One region of the Rhabdothermincola salaria genome, then DNA from elsewhere that is predicted to be linked to it. Evidence: riboswitches for the same ligand, from Rfam matches in the RefSeq annotation. Region 1 holds a riboswitch; each other region holds the start of a gene.
The links. Region 1 has a riboswitch for S-adenosylmethionine ahead of LUW87_RS15555 (TY-Chap domain-containing protein). Riboswitches for the same ligand answer to the same signal wherever they lie in the genome.

Region 1 (3,907 bases):
ACCCAGCCCACTCCGTCTACCAGGCGGGGCATGCCGGCCGACGGCGGTTGCTCGATGAGACCGGCGGAGCCGAGGGCGCCGAAGAGCCCGTTGGCGTCCCAGCCGGGGGCGTTGTCGAGCACCCACGCCATGGCGAAGCCTCGGGTGATCGGGATGAAGTGCAGGAAATGCACGACCGTTCTGGCCGTGTCCCCGTCGAAGCGCAGAGGGCGCCGGCCCGACCGGTTGGCCGGGTAGCCCGCCGGGCGGTTCACCAGGTAGCCGTTCTCGTCGGTCTCGTAGTGGCGGCCGCCGTCGGTGACCACGATGCGCTGGTGGGCTGGCGGTAGGTCGCTCTCTTCGACCGGCACCCCAGGGACGAGGGTGATCTCGCACTGGGGTGCGTCGAGGGTGAGGCCCGGCTCGACGTCGGCGCGCTCGGCGACCAGGGAGATGACCCGTGCCTCGGCCCCGGCGAGGGTCTCGAGCAGGCGGACGGCGACCCGGGCCTGCAGGATCGTCGCCGAGGAGCCCTCCAACTCCCCGAGCCAGTCGGCCGCGCTCTGGGGACCAACGACCTCGCACTCCCCGACCTGCAGCTCGATCTCGAAGCTGGAACCGGAGTCGTCGACGACCCAGCCGTCGGCTTCGACGTCGATGCCCTTCGCCCCGAGATGCAGGAGCCCAAGAGCGAACCTGACCATGTCTCTCGGGTCGTCGTCGAGGTGCACAAAGCTGCCTTCGCGGCGCTCCCACCCGTCCCGGTAGGTGCCGTCCTCGATGGGCTCGATCTTGGGGCTGAGCTTCACGAGCCGGTCGATCTGGGTGACGAGAGCATCGAGGTCGGTGACCTTCACCATGGCGCGGGCAGTGACGGAGTACGGGCTGGGGTTCGACATGGTGTCCTCCTCATCGGTCCTGGCGGTGGCACCGTGCGCCGAGGCGTCGGTTGCCCGACCGTCACAGGGCCAGGCCCCTCAGGTCGTCAAGATGAGATGCAAAGCCAGCGCATGACTGCGTCGGATAGGTGCCGCACAGTCGCCGGCGGAGTGTGGGTGGGTGTCACTCGAGGCTGTCGATGTACCCGCCGAAGGGTTCGGTGGGGTCGTCCACCCACTCCCACTCCTGGCAGTCGGCGGGAAAGACGGTCACCGACACCGGTTCGTCGGCCGTGAGCCCGTACACGCCGATCAGCGTCGACAACAGCTGATCGGCGGTGGCATCGAGATGATGCGGGCCCGGCTCCTCGATCCACCAGTTCTCGGGTGCGCCGTCGTGTTCGTCGGGATCCAGGGGCGGCTGCCAGCCCCGCCGGGTGAGCTCGTCGATCTGGTCGCCGCTGAGCTCGAGACCTACGGGTTCGAGGTAGCGGTGGCCGACGGCTTCGACGTGGGCACCTACTGGGGTGAGCAGGGCCTGGGTGTAGTGGCGCTCTAGGAAGGTGCGCTCGAGGATCACGCAGTGCGAGCCGCGTCCCACGAGGTCGGCGAACTTGCGCACCAAGGCGCAACGGAAGGCGTCGACCCCGCCGCCCCCGCTGATGCTGACGAGGAACGATTCGCTGACGGGAGCGCGCTGGTCGGCGTCGGCCTCGCCGAGGAAGCCGTGGGGGTCGGTGTGCATCGAGGGTCCTCTCTGGGACACCTCGGGTGTCCCACCTTTGCCGTGACAGGGGCCGGCTCTTCCCTCGGGGCACCGTTGGTGGACGGTTGCCGGGACGACAGGCCGAGTACCTCTCACGCCGTCCGCTCTTGAGCCACCTCTCACACTACAAAGGGGGTGTGACACTTCCGCCGGACCGTGGCAGGAGGGTTCTGCTAGGCACCCGCGCCGCCGCGCCCCCGGCATCACCCAGGCTTCGCACCACTCCTCGTAGTGCTGCAGGGCCTAGGAAGTCATGGCGACGGGGACTCGGCCACCTTTTCGAGATGCGCGTTCAGGACCCACCACTCGATCGGCCATGGTTGCTCCCGGTCCAGATGCTGGTCTTCTCGGGGGTACCGGCCAGCGGAGACGATGACCCCGCGAAGGGACTTGCCCTGCGCCATGTCGGTCTTGGCGAGGAGGTTGAGGTAGTCGATCACCTGCCCGACCGTGCCCGATGGGCTGCTCAGCTCGAACTCGACGACGACCAGGCCTGTCCACCGGCCAGCGGAGCCCCTCTCCTTGAGGAGCAGATCGATGCGCTGCTTGCGACCAGGAATGCTGAACTCGACCTGGGGACTGTCGCAGTGAACGAATGGCCCGGGTCGGCCTACCCGACTGAGGACCCAGCGCCGAAGGTCGTTCTCGCTGGGCACAAGAAGACCGACGTCGGCGAACGGCACTTTGGCGAACCGGACCCAGCAGTCTGGAGTCAGGGTCGGATCTGACAGCGGCCGATCGGTCTCGAGCCCGGCCGCTGCCGCTGCGCGCGCAAGCTCCTCACGGAGCTTGGGCGACATCACCTTGTTGCCCCCTGCCCGAATGAGGCTCGACACCTTCCGCACGGTGCTGCATGAGCTGTCGGCCACGTCACCCCAGGGTTCTGGGAGCGATACCGCCAGGTCCTGCATGTAATCGACGAGGGACGGCCGAACTGGGGCGTCTTCGTTCATGGGAGGGAGTCTAGGAATGGGCATCTGCAGGGATCAGCGAGGTCACCAGATCGTCACGACGTCGATGCCCGGGACCTGGTGTCCGACCCACTCACCCAGAACCGTCTCCAACAGGTTCACGACTCCCTCCTCGGTGTCGACCCTGAAGACATAGTCAGACGTCGAGAGCACCACATCGACCGTGCTGACCTCGTCGTCCGCGTCGATGCCGAACTCGCGCCGCAGCTCGGGCGGCGGAGACCAGGCCGGCTCAAAGCTGTAGCCGTCCGACAGCCGGCCAACAGCCCACTCACGCAATGCGTCGACATCGTCGATGATGACGCCGATGTCGATTGTCAGCCGGCGTTCCGTGCCTGCCGACGCCTGTTCTTCGGAAATCTCTGTCAACCTGACTCCCAGGTTCCGGGGTTCACCACCACGCCAGCTGCTCGGACGCCAGAGCGGCGTTGCCGCTCGCCCTCGAGAAATCTGACCGTTCGCCCCTTCGTTTGATCCGCTGTACAGCCGCTCGAGCACCTTACGCAGCGAATAGTGAGGCCGCTTCGGAGCTAACCATGATGCCGGTCTGTCCACCCGCTGAGGTCGTGGTCCGTGGCGAGCTCGTCGTCCTCGAGCGGGCGCCACGATTCGTCCTCGATCCGGATGATGGGTGAACGGCCGGCGTTCTCGAAGCCGTTGCCGTGGATGGCAGCCAGTTCGACGAGCCGGACCGGCACGGGTTCGGCCTCGAGGTAGATCGTGCCCTCGAGCTCGGCCCAGGTGGTCCCGTCCGGGTAGAGAAGCTTGCCGACGTCAGGGCGGTCGACGATGCCGCTGGCGAACGAGAAGGCCCACTCCACCGGCACCTCGCCTGCCAGGCGGGCCATCACCTCTTCGGCGACGCCGTGCTCCCGGGTGCCATGCAACCGCAGCGCAGGCCGGGTCCGGCCGGGCGTGCGGACCAGCGCCATCGACCATTCTGCGGTGCCCTCGCCCCGTCGTGTGCTCGGGTCGACGAGCGCTCGGGCGAGCACGACGGCTCGTCCGAGGTGGTCGTCGGCCACGACCACGACGAGACCTCCGTTCACCTGCCCGGTGACGAACATGCCCATCCTCGACAGCCCGGATTGGGAGTGGGCGGCGAAGCCACGCTGTCCGCGCTCGAGCGCCAGCCAGCTCGTCGAGCACCATCGAGCGCCCTGAGTGAGGTCGGGATCCGGTCGGTAGGGCACACGATGTCCGTTAAACCGGACGTCACGTTGGCCGGGAGCGACGTAGCCGAGGACGGTGTTGCAGCCGAACACCCAGTCGACGTCGGGGACGGGCTGGGACTCGTGGGTGCGCATCGGGTG
Region 2 (6,403 bases), on a different contig from region 1:
GTTCCCTCCCGTCCCCCTCGGCCACGTTAGGGCGTGGCCGCTCAGCCGTCGGTCGTGAACAGCGGGTTGGGGCGGCCGGGCAGCTCACGGGGCTCGCCGGGGCCGCGGGCGATGACCGAGCACTCGAGGCCCTCGGGCGGGGCCACGAGGTCGACGAGGTAGTCGATGATGGCCACGTCGAGGCACGCTTCCGGCGGGCCGTCGCCGGCCAGCTCCAGCGGGAACGACCCGTGCACGGCGCCGTCGACCACGACCAGTCGGCCCTCGGGGAGGGCGGCGACCATGCGCTCGGCGGTGACCAGCGGCGTGGCGCCATCGTGGGTCGTGTTCACCACCACGATGAGCGGCAGCCCCTCGGCCGTGACCGCAGTGTTGGTGCCTGTCGGCGGGGTGGGCCAGGTGAGGCAGGTGGCGGCGGCTTCCACTGCGCCGGCACCGAAGCGGGGAGCCTCGGCCGCGACCCTCGCCTCGGCGGCCTCGAGCTGCTCGCGGGTCGGCGTGGGGTAGTCGGCGCAGTTGATGGCGTGGAACGACCCCTCGGCAGCCAGCGGGTTCACGATCGGCCGCTCGAAGCCGGGGTCGTCGGGGTCGTCGGCATCCTCGGGGTCCTCGGGACCGTCCCCGGCGAGCGGGAGGGCGCAGGCACCGGCCACGACCTCGAGCACCTCGTTCTGGGGCTTGTCGACGAATCCGGGTTCGGCGAGGGCGGCCAGGCAGTGGGCCAGGCCGTCGTAGGCGGGCTGACCCCGGTAGAAGATGGCGTTGGGCGCGGCGGTGAGCACCTCGGCGAACTGCTCCCCTTCGGCCGTGCCCGAGAGGAACTCGGCCCGGAGGGCTGCGAAGGCGCCGGCGGGGTCACCGCTGGAGTGGAAGGCACAGGCCGCGTCGGCGGCGCACTCGGCGAGGAAGCGGTCGAAGGCCTTCTCGCGGCCGATGGCCATCTCGACGAAGCGGTCGACCAGCGGGGCGGTGGGGTCGGCGGCGCCGTCGAGCACCATGGCCCGCACCCGGTCGGGGAAGAGGTCGGCGTAGCGGGCGCCCAGCAGGGTGCCGTAGGAGTAGCCGTAGTAGGTGATCTGCTCCTCGCCGAGGGCCTCGCGGACGTGGTCGATGTCGCGGGCCACGTTGTCGGTGCCCACCGCACCGAGCAAGGCGCCGGTGTCGCGCAGGCAGGCGGAGGAGAAGACGGTGCTCTGCACCAGGAAGGCCTCGAACTCGTCGTCGGTGGGGGTGAGGTCGACGCCGTCGGGGACGGGGCCGCAGACGACCCTTCCGCTCTGGCCCACGCCGCGGGGGTCCATGCCCACCACGTTGAAGCGGCTGGTGATGGCCTCGGGCAGGGTGCTCGCCCAGGCCTCGGTCTCGGGGACGGTCTCCCCGCCGGGGCCGCCGAAGTTCACGAACAGCGAGCCGATGGGGTCGGGCTCGGTGGCGGGCACGACCTCGACGGCCAGGCGCAGCGTCTCGCCGTCGGGGTCGTCGTAGTCGATGGGGGCCTCGATGGTGGTGCAGACCACGTCGCCGGGATCGGGCTCGTCGTCGGGGTCCAGGCAGTCGGCCCACGAGAGCGAGGTGTCCGAGCCCGGAAGGGCGGCGACGGCGACGCTGTTGGCGCCACCAGTGCGGTTGCTGTCGCTGTTCTCGGACGTGGCGGTGTCGTCGGACGTGCACGAGGCGGCGAGCAGGGCGAGGGCGGCCAGGAGGAGCACCACCGCACTCGGTCGTGGTGCGCGGTGCTGTCGCATGTGACGTCCTCGTCTCTCTGCCGCGGTCCCCCGCCGGGCAGGGCCAGGGTAGGTCGTGGCCGCGTGAGGTTCGGGCCCACCCTCTCGGAGGGGCGCCTGCGGTCAGACCGGGCGGGGGCGGAGGCCGAGGCGGTCGGCGAGGGGTTCGGGGCCGACGACGACGAGCTCGGTGACGGCGCGGCTGACGCCGACGTAGAGGACCATGAGGTCGTCCTCGTCGTCGGGACCGGCGAGGATCAGGGTGTCGAACTCGAGGCCCTTGAGGCGGTGGACGTTCTCGCACACCACCTCGTCGGGGTCGAGGCGCTCGTCGTGGGCCACGAGGTCGAGGGCGCGACGCAGGGCCTGGCGCACGTCGGTGTGGAAGGTGCCCACGCAGATACCGGCGGGGTCGCGGCCCTCGTCGTCGATGAGGCGGCTGAGCTCGGCGCCGACGGCGGCGACCACGGCGTCGAGGTCCGCGGCGGGGCGCCAGTGCACCCCGAGGCCGTCGGGGCTGGCCGCCGGGGCGGGGGCGCCGCCGAGCTTGTAGCGCAGGATGCGGGCGATGGGCAGGGCGTTGCGGCAGTTGTTCAGCAGCTCGGCGCGCACCCAGCCGTCGTCGGGGTGGGGGATGACGAAGCCCCGGTCGAAGAGGGCTTGCTCCTCATCGGCGAGCAGCAGCATGCGGCGCCGGCCGTCGGGGTCGAGGAGGGCGGCCAGCTGGGCCAGCCAGGCGGGGCTGAAGTCCTGGGCCTCGTCGACGACGATCGTGTCGTAGGCGGCACCGACGAGGGGCCAGTGCTTGTGGAGGTGGCCGACGGCCACGTTGTCCCACCAGAAGGCGTCGGCGTCGTCGGGGATGGTGAGGCGGGGCATGCCGGGCAGGCCGAGGGAGAAGCGCAGGAAGGCCCCGGTGTCGAGGTCCTCGACCGGTTCGCCGTCGGAGCCACACATCTCGTCGGCCATGCAGCGGGCGAGGGGTTCGTTGAAGCAGGTGAGCAGCACCCGGTCGCCCTCGTTCCACGCCCGCCAGGCCCAGCCGACGGCCAGGCGGGTCTTGCCGGTGCCGGCGCCGCCGGTGACGACCACCCGGCGGTTGGCCATGAGGGGGACGAGGGCACCGACCTGGGTCTCGCAGAGCTCACGGAGGCGTTCGCGGGTGGCGGTGGTGCGGGCTTCGGGGTCCCAGGCGAAGTCGACGTCGGGGCGCAGCAGGGCGACGATGCCCTCGAGCTGGGTTTGGGTGAGCGGCGTGGACCAGCGCCGCAGCAGGGCCAGGTGCTCGACGGCGTCGGTGACGGCACCGCCACCGGCCAGGTTCTCCGAGACGAGCACCTGGGCCGGGTCGACGTCGGTGGGGAGGTTGCCGTCGACGGCGCGGGTGTTGGGCAGGGCGATGCCGTACTCGACCTCGAGGTGGTCGAGGCCGTCGACCTCCTTGCGGATGCGGCGGCGCAGGGCGTAGGCGTTGTCCTTGGCCTGGGCGACGGGCTGGGGCTTGAGGGGCGTGCCCTCCTGGCCGACCCACTGGCCCTGGCGGATGGCCATGCGGTGGCCCTTCACCTCCAGCAACACGACGCCCATCTCGGGGTGGACGAGCACGATGTCGCTCTGGTGGTCCTTGGCTTTCGTGTGCAGGCCGACGTCGGGGATGACGAGCCAGCTGTCGAACAGGCCGTCAACGAGGGCTCGCACGACCACCCGCTCGGCGTCGTTGGCCAGCGTGTCGAGGTCGAAGTCCTCGGGGATCAGAGTGCCCATCGTGGTGACTGCCCTTCTCGACTGCCGGTGGCCGTCGCTCCGCCGCTTTCCGTCCTCGCCGCTGGTCCAGGGCGGGGCGTCAGCGAGCCTGCCACGCCCAACGACCGCAGGGGGCGACCGCTCGCGCCGGGCACCAAGCTGTCCTCCCTCCGTCGAAGCGGTCGGATCCCTCGCGGACTCAATCCGGCTGCAGCCAGGGGCTGAGGTCGTGGTCGGTGGTGAGCTCGTCGTCCTCGAGGGGTCGCCACGACTCGTCGTCGATCCGGATGATCGGTGAGGGTCCGGTGCTCGCGAGGCCGTTGCCGTGGATGGCCGCCAGCTCGACGAGCCGGACCGGCACGGGTTCGGACTCCAGGTAGATCGCGCCCTCGGGCTGGGCCCAGGTGGTCCCGTCCGGGTGGAGGAGCTTGCCGACGTCGGGGAGGTCGCCCATGCCGCTGGCGAACCAGAAGGCCCACTCCACCGGCACCTCCCTGGTCAGATGAGCGAGAGCGCGCTCGATGGCATCGTCGTCGCGGGTGACGCCGAGCCGTAGCGCCGGCCGAGTCCGACCGGTGGCGCGCACCAGGGCCATCGACCACTCCGTCGGGCCGTCGCCGCGGCGTGCGCTCGAGTCGACAAGAGCGCGGACCGCCACGACGGCTCGTCCGAGGTCCTCGTCGTCGACGACCACGACGAGGCCGCCGTCCACCTGACCGGTGACGAACATGCCCATTCGAGAGAGCCCGGCCTGATCCCGGGCGGCAAAGCCACGTTGGCCCCGGTCGATGGTCAGCCAGTCCGTCGAGCACCAACGGGCGCCGCGGGTGAGGTCGGGATCCGGTCGATAGGGCACGCGATGGCCGTTGAACCGGGAGTGGCGTTGGCCGGCGGCGACGTAGCCGAGGACGGTGTTGCAGCCGAACACCCACTCGATCTCGGGGGCGTTGGACTCGTGGGGGTGCATCGGGTGTCCTCCTCCGGGACACCGCCGAGGCGTCCCACCTTTGCCGTGTGGATGGGGCCGGCTCTTCCCTCGGGGCACCGCTGGTGGACGGTTGCCGGGACGACGGGCCGAGTACCCGAGTCGTCGTCCGCTCTTGAGCCACTTCTCACCCTACGCAGGGGGTGAGACAGCGCCCGTGGGGGCCGCCGATCCGTCACTCACACGCAACGACCGGTCGGAACTGGACCGGGTTCGCCACGAGGCTCTTGACGACACCGATGGGGATCACCAGCGAGTACCCCGTTTCCGTCTCGATGGCGAACACGACACCAACCACGTCTCCGTTCGCGTCGAGGAGCGGACCGCCCGAGTTGCCCGGCTCGACTCGGGCGGTGGTGCGCATCACTCGGAACTACGGGGTTGGACGGCCTGCGTCGGCGACGCCGCGTACTCTGACGGCGCGGGGTCGTTGTCACACGTCGACGACCAAAGCAGCTGACGGCGGTCAGCTCCCAGTGTCGTCGTCGGGCGACAGAAGGCGGAAGACAACATGAGCGACACACCACCCCCGGCGGACGGATGGCGGCAAGGCCCCGACGGCAAGTGGTACGGACCTGACGACGAGGTACCCGTTGCCGCATCGCAGCGGATGCCCCCCGCCGAGGCGCCAGACGCGGAGGGCCACCTCTCGCCGCCGGCGATCAACCAGGCCGACGAGACACGCCGACGACCTCTCGTCATCGGTGGCATCGTGGCCGCAGCGGTCGTCAGCTTGGGCGCCTTGGCCCTCGCCCTCGTTGTGGCCAGCGAAGACGACGGGCTGACCCTGACGGGCGAGTTCGCCTTGTCGGACACGGACAGCATCCGGGGAGGTCCCGAGACCTGTAGCGGCACCGGGGGCTACTCGGACTTCGGGCCCGGGATGAACGTGACCGTCCGCAACGGTTCCGGCGAGATCGTCGCCTCAGGAACCAGCGCCAACATCGTCATCGACGAGTACTTCGGCGACAACGCCACCGAGGAAAGGGGCGACGGACGCAGCGATGACGACAGCGACGACATGTCCCCCGAGGAGCTGGCGGACCTGATGTTCGAGTTCCTTGGCTGCACGGTCGTGTTCGAGGTCGACGTGCCGAGCGAAGACTTCTACGTGATCGAGGTCGGGCGGCGCGGTGAGCTGAGCTACAGCCGGACCGAACTCGAAGAGCGAAACTGGAACGTGTCGCTCAGTCTGGGAGACTGAACCGAGACGACGCCAAGCACGTGGACGCTTCGCGCCGCCACCAGGCGGAACCAGTCGCGGAACGAACGCAGGGCGGCCGATGGGGCTCGTCGAACGCTCCGCACCTGGCAACCACGGTCCCTGCGCTGACCGCCTGGTCCGGGCTCCTCGGTGTCCCAACCTGCGGCGACAATGGCTCCATGAGTCGAATCGAAGGCCACAGCCGCGAAGACCGTTCCATCGGCGCGCTTCTGGGCCTCGCCGCCGGTGATGCGGTGGGCACGACCGTCGAGTTCCGGGCCCCCGGGAGCTTCGCGCCACTTACGGACATGGTCGGCGGCGGGCCGTTCCGGCTCCAGCTAGGTGAGTGGACCGACGACACCTCCATGGCGCTGTGCATGGCCGAGTCGCTCGTCGACTGCGACGAGCTCGACCTCGCCGACCACCTCCGGCGCTACGTGCTCTGGCGAGACCAGGGGTATCTGGCGTCCAACGGTCGCTGCTTCGACATCGGCGGCACCGTCGCCGGCCAGCTTCGCCGCTTCGAGCGCACCGGCGAGGCTGTCGACCCCCAGCCTGACGAGGACGCCGCTGCCAACGGCTCTCTCATGCGACTGGCACCGGTCCCGATCCGCTGGCACACCGACATCGCCGAGGCCGCCGAACGCTCCGGGGAGTCGAGCCGGTCCACGCACGCCGCAACCCGCCCCGTCGACGCCTGCCGGGTGCTGGGCGCCATGACGGCCGCTCTCATCGGAGGGATGCCGG
Region 3 (6,403 bases), on a different contig from region 1:
AAATGAACACATGTGTCTGGATAACAAGCCACATAGAGAAGACAACAACGCAGATGATCGAGAACCTGCGGACAAGACCACACAGGCCATCTCGCCCGTCACCTTCTCCGACGCGCAGCGACTTCTCCAGGATCCATCTCTCGAAATCGGCATCGACAAGGTTGAACTCTGCGCTCCGATCACGACCGTGAATATCACGCCATACGAGTGCGACAAGTTCACGATGCACCAAAGCGTCGCGACAGGTGGCAGCTGGTTGCTTACCAAGGAGCTCTCGGGAGGTCAGACCATAAGGATCTCGGCGTTCTTCCGAGGTGACGCCACCGGGGGAAGCATCACCGCCACTTTCAACCCTTCGCAAGATGGCCCACTGCTCGGCCTTGATGCCGCACAGCCGTTCCTCGAAGAGGCGTTTCACGAGATGATGGATGTCAGCGCCGTGGCGGTCCCCCAGGAGGATGTACGCATCCAGCGTCTCGACCTCGCCGTCGACTTCTCACCCATCGCAGACATGAGGATGTTCTTCGTGGCGGCCAGAGCTGTGAAGCCACGGCCACAATGGCATTCCGTGCACTATGCCCCCGGTAGCAGACGTGGCGAGACCATTTACCACAAGGCCAAGACGGTCGGCGAAGTGCGCATCTATGACAAGTCGGCACAAGCAGGACTATCTGAGCCGACGGTGCGCTTCGAGGCCAGCCTCAAACGGCGCCCACTGAAGAAGCACGGCCTCGACACCCTAGGGAACCTGTCAGAAGCAAGACTGCGCGCCGCCTTTGATGATCTCATGACACCGTTCTACCCCGGTACCACGCCCATCCTGGGACTCAATGACCTACTAGAAGAAGGAGTGAAGACCCGACACCTCGCTGAGGCAATCGGCGCACGACTCCTGAAGGAGTGCGGGCTCGATCCCGGCTATCCAGACGCCCGGGTGCGACAGCACCGCAAGATCTGGAACCAGCTCGGTCTGGCGTCGACCGATGAGCTCCACCAGCTGGGTGGTCTGGCGCCATGACGAGCATGCAGCACTCAGACGATGGCCCGACACCGGCCGGCAGTGAGCAACTCGCTGAGGCGGAGTCCCCGCTCAGCCCTAGGCACGGCGCCAGCCATGCGCCACGCACCCGGCCGAGTAGTGGGACCCACCGCCCAGCCAGCCACCACCCGGCTGCCATCGTTGCCTTCCACGGCCGTCCACCAAGAGGCGACTATCAGCAGGATGCTCTCTACGCCGCCGAGCAAGAAGCTGAGATGGACATGTGGGACATCTGGTGGGCCGAAGAAGCTCATCGCCAGGCCGGATGGGACCTGGACCTCAACCTCGATCATCATCCCCACATCGCCAACCTCACCTCGGCAGTCGCCGAGCAACTCGCCCATTGGGCACTGGACCTCTGGAGCGGACCGCCCTTGCCTTCTCCTCCCTCTTGGCCTCCTCGGTCGAACCCTCGCCTCACCCTGGTGTTCGACCTCCCCTGTGACAGTGAACTCGCCGGCCTCCACCGAGGGACAGATGGGACTATTCATCTCGACGCTGACGGCTTCATCCACCCCTGGGTCGTTCTTCACGAACTGGCTCACTTCCTTACTGCGGGCACGTGGGACGCCATGGTGGACGGAGCCCACGGTCCGAGGTTCGCCGCCGTGTTGGTCGATCTCGTCGGTCTGACCGACGGGCGGGAGGCCGCCGAAGTGCTCCTCCATTGGTTCGATGTCTATGACGTTGAGGTCGACCCCTGCTGGTACAACCCCCAGTGCTGGTGTCCGCTCGATCCGATCGCGGCCCGGGCCCGACTGGAGGGGTCGCCACGGTGAATGTGTAGAGGGTCTGAAGTATCTTCAGACCGGTAGGACAACGCCGGAAAGCGCGGCACCTGGCCCCATCGGCTTGATATCGGCGACGGATTTTGCGGCACGAAGTTCGTCCCAGAAGCGCTGTGACCAGGTATTCCACGCGGAGGGATCAACTTCAGACCCCGGCACCAGGGCGCAGGGAGCGACACGTCGGCATCCAGTGGCGATCGCTGTCCAAACGATCCTCGACGGTCGTTACCTCTGGCTGCCACGTCACTCCTACGCAAGTCACCTACGGGGGACAGCAACAAGGGGGTCGTGGACATCAAGACCTGGTGGGTATGGTGAGCCCCGCCGGCGGATTTCCTGCTCGGTGATCGGCGGGGAGTTGTTGGACCCGCTGGTAGCTCACCCCGGGGTGCACTCAGATGCGGGGCAGCGGCAGCATGTTTGACATTGGGCGGATCTACAGGCGCCCCCCCTCGGTGACAAGCTACAGGGGCCGAAGCAGATGAGGGGTTGGGCCCCTGCGTTTCGTTGAGCTCACACCTGCCCGGAAAAATGGGGATTCATAGATGCCGAATTTTGTCGTGGAATGCTCCTTCTACCTCAACATCTTCCTGGCGGGATTGGGTACTGACGACGTGGACCAGTACGGGGTGGACGAGTTCTTTCCATACGCTGCGGAGACTGACTGGGTCATGAACGGGTTCGATGTCCTGGGTGAGACCACGGACCCAGTTGGCACCGACCTGTCCGGCCCGTCCGGTCCAGAGCCCCGTGCCTCCACGCTGGTCGACCGGATGCGGGATCCGTCTCCAGAGGAGTTCGACGCTTTCGGCGAGTGGGGTGGAGTCGTTGTGGGCTGCTGGGGCACGTGCAAGGCCGTCGTTAGCGCACCTTCCGAAGCGGCCATCACCGACCAGGTCGTTCAGTCGGAGCTTCCGAAGGAATTCTTTGCCGGCGATCTTCCGCACTTGACCGTCGGGCTCGACCCCAACGTTTGACCCGTTGGGCCTCCCAACGACCCATCACAGGTGGTCACCTGGTTCTGGGGCGGGGTCGGATGACCTTGAGTTAGGTGTCGAGAGCTTCCAGGACGCCGTCCTCCCAGGCCCACACCTGGCAGGCAGCCGGGAAGGTCTCGACCTCGAGTGGCACCTCACCGGGGCGGTAGACCTCGATGAGGGTGGTGAGCAGGAGGTGGGCCGAGCGTGTGATGGCGTCAGCCCCTCCAATGTCTTGCCACCAGTGCCGGGCGATGTCGGGGGCGTCGTCCCAGTCGGGGGGACGTAGGGAGGGGTCCTCGGCCAGGTTGGGGGGCGTCCACCCAAGGCGTACGAGGTTCTCGTGCTGCGCAGGGGTCAGCGCCCAGGGTGTGCCGGTGAGGTAGGTGTTGGAGACCGCTTCGAGGTGCACGCCGACCTCGGTGACGATGCACTGCACGAACACCTCGGGTCGCCCTTCGGGGGCGATGATCGCCACCCACGCCCCGTCGGCCTGCAGCTGGGCGAGGAGGGCCTCCAGGCGGTCGAGGAGGTTCTCGCCGGGCTTGTGGGCAGTGAGCGGGAACCGCCCTTCCTGTGGGGGCGGGCTGGGTAGCTCTCGGGGGTCGTCGAGAGGGGACGCTGACGTGGCCATGGGTGTCCTCAGAAGATGCTCGTGGGCACCTACGGCGGTGCCACCTTTGCCGGTTGCCCGGCCAGCTCTTACCTCGGAGCACCGCTAGTGGACGGTTGCTGGGGTGCAGGCCAAGTACCTACATGCGCACCCACTCTTGAGCTGCGGAGAGCATATCGGAGTGTTGATGCCGGCGGTCGTCCCTGGTCCTGTCCGGCTGATGCCGCTGCAAGCAATGACGCTTCATCTCGCTACCGCCGTGAGAACGAGCACGCCCCTAACCGGAAATCCATGGCCTGTCACCTCTTGCGCAGCGGGGTGGCTGCTCCGAACCCGGCCGCCGCGATCGGCTACGGGTGCCGGGCGGTGGGCCGCCACACCCACCACCCGGGCCTGCCTTCGTCAGGATGACCGGCGGCGGCGCTCCTGGCGCTTGCGCTCGACTTCGGCCGGCTTGTCCCCCTCGAAGAAGTCCCCGGTGTCAATGGCCTGCTTGGCGCGATTCTTGCGACGCAGTGCCGACGTGGACTTCGACATCGACTCGAACGCCGCCTCTGCACCGGCACCATCCGGGGCGAACGCCTGCACCGATCTGGCGTCGTATCCGATGCCGCGTGCCTCGCCGTAGGCATCGAGGCCGGCGCCGAGGAAGGCGAACGTCCAGCCCTCTTCCATACGCTGGCCGACGAGTCGGCCCACGGTGTCGAGGGTGTACTCCCGGGACTGGTTCTCCTCGCCGTCAGTGATGGTCACCACGAGGATGCGTTCGGCGGGTTGGTCGAGGGTGCGGAGGTGCTCGGCGCGCACCGCTGCACGCACAAGGATACGACCGGTGGCGTCGAGCAGTGGGGTGCCGCCCCGGGGCGCGAACGTGCGCTCGTCGAGGGGTACGACCTCGCTGATGGGCACTGCATCGGCCACGACTTCCTCGGGGTCCTGGCTGTCGAACAGCACGAGGGTCATGCGAGCGTCGGGTCCCTCGGCCTTCTGCTCGCTGAGGAGTCGGTTGAAGCCGCCGATGACGTCGCGGACCATGGTCGACATCGACCCCGACCGGTCGATCAGCACGTAGAGGTGCGCTGTCGGGGTGTCCTCGGCGTTGACGGGGTCGGCATCGGAAGGGCTCAGGTTGTCGTTCATGTGGGAACTAACGACAGATGGGTCATGCGATGTGCGCGAGCTCTGGTAATCACCCTGAACGAAGCTGCTTGGGTTGGAACGCTGCTCCCGCTCCGGGTGGGCCCCGGCGAAGCGCCCCGATGAACTCGGGTCCGTCACGCCCTCTTCGACGCGACATGAGGAGTCGTCGGGCCGGCTAAGCACCGCTGGATGTCACCGACGTCTGCCATGATCCATGCAACATGTCGGCGGAGACCGCCTCACGGCACCCCTGCGCAGAGCAGATCTCAGCGATCGAGGCCTGGTTCGGCGAGCCCGATGCCGACCGGGGCCCGTCCCACGTCGCCCGGCTGGTGCTTCGTCCGCACGACTTAGCAGGGGCGCCATTGATGGTGGAGGCGCTGGTGGCGGAGGCTAGGGAGGCGATGCTTGGTGCCGGCCGGCGCCGCAACGAGCCTTGGCCGAGTCTCAACGTGGCTGCTTATGCCACGCTCACCATGCGGCGCATGGTTCCCAAGCTTCTCGACCTCGGTCGTCCGAAGCGTGTGTCGCTGTGGGACGATCCCGATGACGAGGATCTGACCAACCACTATCTCGCCCGCACCGCGGAACTTGTCGAGCGCAGCGAGCGCCTGGGCACTACCGGTGACGCTCTCCGTGCGGCGATGGAGCCGTTAGCGCCGGAAGGCCCCAACGACGGGTGGGTGCTCGGCGCAGCGTTGACGTTCCTCACCGTGCGCCTCGACGCTGCGCCGCTACCCACAGGGGTGCCGGTCCCCAAGACTGGCGCCACCGAGGAACAGGCCGCGCTGTGGCCGGCGTTGTGGTTCGCTGGACGCCGCGACGGCTACTTCGACCACTGCGCTGGCGAGGTGAGCCCCGACGCGGTGCGGCGACGCCGCCAACGTGCCGGCAAGCGGGTGTTGGCGCTGTTCGAGGGGGCGTGCATGGTGCAGCATCCCGACCTCGTGGCTCGCCGCAAGGCACTGGCGGAACCCCTCGCGTCGAACGTTGCCCGGTCGGCACAGACCCGTGGGGTGGGCTCGACGCGTCGAGGGGGGCGGCGTGGCTGAACCGGTGTGGTCTGAGGGCCTCGTCACCCGCACCGACCTCGATGGCACGCTGCTGGTCATCGGCCATGCCTGGGGCCCCGCGGGATATGCCGAGATTGAGTTGGCGCCGTCCGTGTTCGTTGCGGTCGACACTGCTGAGTCGAATCAACTCAGCAGCATCCGCGTCGAGCCCGCCGCCGACCGCGATCGCGCCGGTGAGGTGCTCGATGCCCTCGTGGGGGCCGAGCGTTCGGAGTTGCTGTTGCGCTTCGCCGAGTTGCCCGAAGGGCGCACCCGGCGGCTCATGCCTCAGCGATCCACCGATACCGATGACTGGGATTCGGCCCGGCGCCGTGATGAGCGTTCGGAGCCGCGGTTCGCGAGCCGCCTTCCCGGCAACGACGCTGGCGAGGCCTTCGGCCGGGTGGTGAGCGTCGGCGCTCTGGCCGAAACCGCCGATGAGGCGTTGGCTGGTGCCATCGCCTTCGTCGAGTTCGGGGAGTTGGCCGGCGAGACCGCCGTACGCCAGGACCTGCCGGTGCTCGATGCTGTGGCTGAGCGGGCTCTGGTGCACGGTGCCCGTGGCCTCGACGACCTTGCCGCTGATCTCGGTGAGCTGGCGCTCGTCGACGCTGATGTCGCTGATCGGCTCCGAGCGTTGGTTATGGTCGCCCAGAAGACCGCCTCGCGCGACGTCCGAGCGGCGCTGCGGCGCGTCGAGAACGTGCTGCGGGCAGAAGATGACCGCCGCCGCAGCGATGCGCAGCTGTCGGCCGCCGCGGCGGCGGCGCAGGCCGTGTCCGAGCCGGCGGAGA

Region 2: linked by a shared signal. The riboswitch ahead of LUW87_RS08720 (hypothetical protein) and the one ahead of LUW87_RS15555 (TY-Chap domain-containing protein) in region 1 are both predicted to bind S-adenosylmethionine.
Region 3: linked by a shared signal. The riboswitch ahead of LUW87_RS10115 (TY-Chap domain-containing protein) and the one ahead of LUW87_RS15555 (TY-Chap domain-containing protein) in region 1 are both predicted to bind S-adenosylmethionine.

Annotation. Positions count from the first base shown of each region.
Region 1 covers NZ_JAJQXW010000004.1:54,275-58,181, forward strand. Annotated here, with positions in the region: gene LUW87_RS15550 (hypothetical protein) at 1-878, opposite strand, end outside; SAM riboswitch class I at 886-976, opposite strand; gene LUW87_RS15555 (TY-Chap domain-containing protein) at 1,042-1,602, opposite strand; SAM riboswitch class IV at 1,631-1,736, opposite strand; gene LUW87_RS15560 (hypothetical protein) at 1,875-2,576, opposite strand; gene LUW87_RS15565 (hypothetical protein) at 2,619-2,963, opposite strand; gene LUW87_RS15570 (hypothetical protein) at 3,125-3,901, opposite strand.
Region 2 covers NZ_JAJQXW010000001.1:1,872,167-1,878,569, forward strand. Annotated here, with positions in the region: gene LUW87_RS08710 (alpha/beta hydrolase) at 42-1,745, opposite strand; gene LUW87_RS08715 (NERD domain-containing protein) at 1,848-3,488, opposite strand; gene LUW87_RS08720 (hypothetical protein) at 3,667-4,434, opposite strand; SAM riboswitch class IV at 4,466-4,573, opposite strand; gene LUW87_RS08725 (trypsin-like peptidase domain-containing protein) at 4,628-4,816, opposite strand; gene LUW87_RS08730 (hypothetical protein) at 5,063-5,656, shown strand; gene LUW87_RS08735 (ADP-ribosylglycohydrolase family protein) at 5,836-6,403, shown strand, end outside.
Region 3 covers NZ_JAJQXW010000002.1:175,802-182,204, forward strand. Annotated here, with positions in the region: gene LUW87_RS10100 (hypothetical protein) at 11-1,018, shown strand; gene LUW87_RS10105 (hypothetical protein) at 1,033-1,707, opposite strand; gene LUW87_RS10110 (hypothetical protein) at 2,373-2,804, shown strand; gene LUW87_RS10115 (TY-Chap domain-containing protein) at 2,875-3,438, opposite strand; SAM riboswitch class IV at 3,476-3,580, opposite strand; gene LUW87_RS10120 (vWA domain-containing protein) at 3,820-4,557, opposite strand; gene LUW87_RS10125 (hypothetical protein) at 4,779-5,609, shown strand; gene LUW87_RS10130 (hypothetical protein) at 5,602-6,403, shown strand, end outside.